2 regions of the Nocardia sp. NPDC058705 genome follow, and region 2 is predicted to be linked to the other one. Evidence: predicted binding sites of a transcription regulator. Region 2 holds the regulator's gene; the other holds the start of a gene.
What was found. The regulator HspR, encoded in region 2, represses chaperone genes until heat shock. The targets are predictions, from matches to a motif close to ANNTGAGTNNNNNNNACTCANNT.
Positions count from the first base shown of each region.

Region 1: lon (endopeptidase La) is a predicted target of HspR. The motif match lies at 726-748, and genes of this name have one in related genera.

Region 1 covers NZ_JBHYRN010000012.1:153,557-155,748, reverse strand. The annotation lists gene ACFW6D_RS16680 (DUF3068 domain-containing protein) at 1-584, shown strand, start outside; gene lon (endopeptidase La) at 763-2,192, shown strand, end outside.
Region 2 covers NZ_JBHYRN010000020.1:37,264-39,455, reverse strand. The annotation lists gene ACFW6D_RS21725 (FAD-binding oxidoreductase) at 1-171, opposite strand, end outside; gene ACFW6D_RS21720 (heat shock protein transcriptional repressor HspR) at 787-1,188, opposite strand; gene dnaJ (molecular chaperone DnaJ) at 1,188-2,192, opposite strand, start outside.

The DNA of each region.
Region 1 (2,192 bases), on a different contig from region 2:
GCTTCCCGATCGGCACCGAGAAGAAGTCGTACCCGTACTTCGACCTCAACGCCCGCGCCACCCACGACATCGATTTCGTCGAGGAGTCGCAGATCAACGGCGTGCCGGTGTACCACTTCCGGCAGACCATCCCGGTGACGAACATGTGGGACGTCGTCAAACACCCGTCCTATCAGCTCGCCCTGCCCGCCGCCAAGTGGGGCCTCGACGGCACCGAGCCGGTCACCATGACCCGCTTCTACACCAACACCCGTGACGTGTGGGTGGAGCCGAGGACCGGCGCCGTCCTCAAGGGTGGCGAGAACATCCACATGTACTACGGCCGCACCGCGGGCCAGGTCGACGTCACCGTGCTGAAGTCGCACCTCGTCTTCGACGAGGAGACCATCGACGCGCAGATGGCCGTCACCCAGGAGAGCCTGGACAAGCTCGACCTGTACGGCAAGACCCTGCCGATCATCCTCGGCATCCTTGCCGCCCTGCTGCTCATCGGCGGCGCGGTCCTCGGATTCATGAGCGCGGGTTCCACCTCGGGCCGTCAGTTCGATCCCCCGACCGAGCGGATCCGTTCGTCGAACCTGTAAGACAACTTCGGCCTCCCGGTCCTCAACCCGGGTAGCCCTTCCATCACCTCGGCCTTCCCGGTCCTCAACCCGGGGAGGCCGAGGTGTTTTTCGCCGTCAGTGAACGTGGCGCACCTGCAGGAACAAACACCCGGGGGTCCATGTTGAGTCAGCAAAGCTCAACTTTGGAAGGGTCGACATGACTTCAGCTCAGAACCTGCCGGTGCTGTTCCTGACCGATCCGATCGTGCTGCCGGGCATGGTCGTGCCCATCGAATTGGACGAATCCGCACAGGCCGCCATCGACGCCGCTCAGGCGGCCAAAACCGGTTCGGTGCTTGTCGCGCCGCGCCTCGACGAGGGGTACGCGTCCTACGGCGTCGTCGCCACCATCGAACAGGTCGGCCGGATGCGCGGTGGCGCGCCCGCGGCCGTGTTGAAGGCCGAGCGCCGCGCGCGGATCGGGCACGGAGTCACCGGGCCGGGTGCCGCGCTGTGGGTGGAGGCCGAACCCGTCGAGGCCGTCGAGCCCGACGAAAAGACTCGCGAACTCGCCGCCGAGTACAAGAAGCTGGTCATCGCCGTGCTACAGCGGCGCGAGGCCTGGCAGATCATCGACATCGTCAACCAGCTCGACGGCGTCGAATCCATCGCCGACACCGCGGGCTACGCCCCCTACCTGTCCAACGAGCAGAAGCGCGAACTCCTCGAAACCCCCGACGTCGCCGCGCGCCTGACCCGTCAGCTCGAGTGGATCAAAGACCACATCGCCGAGGTCGAGGTCACCGACAAGATCTCCGAAGACGTCCGCGACGGGATGGAGAAGTCGCAGCGCGAATTCCTGCTGCGCCAACAGCTCAACGCCATCCGCAAGGAACTCGGCGAGGACGAACCCGACGGCGCCGACGACTACCGCACCCGCGTGGAGAACGCCGACCTGCCCGAGAACGTGCGCGCCGAGGCGCTGCGCGAGGTCGGCCGGTTGGAGCGCGCCAGCGACCAGAGCCCGGAATCCGGGTGGATCCGCACCTGGCTCGACACCGTGCTCGACCTGCCGTGGACAGTGAAAACCGAAGACAGCACCGATGTTTCGGCCGCTCGCGCGGTGCTCGACGCCGATCACCACGGCCTCGAAGAGGTCAAGGACCGGATGGTCGAGTACCTGGCGGTGCGTTCGCGTCGAGCCGCGCGTGGGCTCGAAGTGGTCGGTGGACGTGGGTCCGGTGCGGTACTCGTGCTGGTCGGGCCGCCCGGTGTCGGTAAGACCTCGCTGGGTGAGTCGGTCGCAAAGGCTTTGGGCCGCAAGTTCGTTCGCGTCGCCCTCGGCGGTGTGCGCGACGAGGCCGAGATCCGCGGCCACCGCCGCACCTACGTCGGCGCGCTGCCCGGTCGGATCGTGCGTGCGGTGAAGGAGGCGGGTTCGATGAATCCCGTTGTCCTGCTGGACGAAATCGACAAGGTCGGCTCCGATTTCCGCGGTGATCCGGCGGCGGCCCTGCTCGAGGTCCTCGACCCCGCGCAGAACCACACCTTCCGCGACCACTACCTGGACCTTGACCTCGACCTGTCCAACGTCCTGTTCATCGCCACCGCCAACGTCATGGACACCATCCCCGGCCCCCTGCTCGA
Region 2 (2,192 bases):
CACGAGCCGGTCACGCTGGGAATCCATGGCAGCCGGGAAGTAGTCACGGACACCGGGGTAGTCCGTGAAGAGGATCGAGTAGAACGACCTCGACAGCTGCTCGGTGCCACCTTCTTCCGCAGCAACCGCCTTGAACGTAGTACGGATCAAAGCGACAGTCCGCGAATCCATATGTGTCACAACCTCGTTTCGCCATCGAACGCTAGCCGCGCCGGCGAGTGACGGGCTGGGAGGACACTCGTCAGCAGCCGATGCGAGAAGTCTAGGCGAGGTTTGCCAGCTTAGGAATCGTACTCTTAAACATCACGCATGTAATTCTCGAAATACCAGGCGGTACCTAGTAGTTTCCCATGAAAACATACTTTTAGCCCGTTAATCACGGGTGAACACTTGCTCACGAATCCTCAAAGTACCCGGCATTTCAGGCAATTGGGTACCAACGTGCCTGGTAGGGCGACCTTTCCGCTACAGCGGCCGAGAGTCGCGATCCGGCGCGCCGGGCCACGACACGCGGGGTGTGCACACTGGAGTGGCTGGTATGCACCGTCGGAATGCCTTCCCCCTGGCCGGAATCCAGCGATCGGCCAGCAAACTTTTGGACGTCCACGGTGATAAATCCGCACCTCAGCGCGTCGCCACGCTACTTACGATCAGCAAGATCGCGAATAAGTGAGTTGCTGGAGGATCACCAGCCGATCGCCGGGGGTTGACCGGAGACGAACGAACCTCCGGCCCGAAATCCACCGCAGCGGATATCGAACCGGAGGCTCGTCGAAACGAAAAGGCTCAGCGTCGATGCCGTGGCTGCCACACCACGAGCGCGGTACTGCGGGCCGGCGGCGACAGATCGGGCCGGTAGCCCGTCCGCAACCGCTCGATCTCCGCACTCATCTCCTCGACGCGCTGCTGCAACGCCTCCACCTGGTTGGTGAGCTCGATGATGCGCTTGATGCCCGCGAGATTGACGCCCTCGTCCTGCGACAGGCGCTGCACCTCGCGCAGCACCTCGACGTCGCGGGCCGAATAACGGCGTCCGCCACCCGAGGTCCGTTGCGGGGTGACCAAACCCAGCCGGTCGTAGGTACGCAGCGTTTGCGCGTGCATCCCCGCCAGCTGAGCCGCCACCGAGATCATGAAGAACTCGGCACGCGAGGTTGCACCCGAAACGGAATCCGGGTTATCGGACATCAAGCACCCGCCCATCCTGCCCGCGGTTCGAAACCACTGGTCTTCTCCGCCTCCTGATAGCGCTTGAGCGCATCGGTGGCATCGGAGTCCAGCGATTGGGGCACCGCGACCTTCACCGTGACCAGCAGATCACCGGCGCCGCCCGCCGCCCCGCGCTTGGGCACGCCACGACCCCGGACCCGCAGGATACGCCCGTCGGCGGTGCCAGGGGGCACCTTCACACCGACCCGGCCGTCCAGCGTGGGTACCGAAACCGTTGTCCCCAGCACCAATTCGCTGTAGCTCACCGGCAGCACCAGGGTGAGATCGTCGCCCTGACGGCCGAAGACCTTGTCCTGGCTGACGTGCACGGTGACATACAGATCGCCCGAAGGCGCACCGCGCAGACCCGCCTCGCCCTGACCGGCCAGCCGGATCTTCTGACCGTCACTGACACCCGGTGGGATCCGGACCGTGATGGTGCGGGTGCGGTTCTGGATGCCGCTGCCCGCGCAATCGGTACACGGGTCGTCGATGATCGACCCGGTACCGCGGCAGTCGTCGCAGGGCTCGCTGAAACCGAACGCGCCCTGATTACGGCTGACCACGCCCGCACCGTTGCAGTGCGGACACACGCGCGGACTGGTGCCCGGCTTGGCGCCACTGCCGTGGCAGGTGGTGCACGGCGACGGACTGGTCATCCGCAGCGGAACGGTGACACCCTGGGCCGCCTCGCGGAAACCCAGCGTGGTCTCGGTCTCCACATCCGAACCCCGACGCGGACGCGCCGCCGCCCGGCCACCGCCGCCACCACGGTTGAACAGCCCGCCCAGCAGATCGCCGAGCCCGCCGTCGCCCGCGGCACCGGTACCACCGGCCTGACCGAAGATGTCACCGATGTTGAAGTCCTGCGAAAAACCGCCGCCGGCACCGGGATTGAACCCGCCGCCGCCGTAGGCCCGTCCGCCACCGCCGCCGCCCGCGAACATGCGGCGCGTCTCGTCGTACTCCTTGCGCTTGGCCGG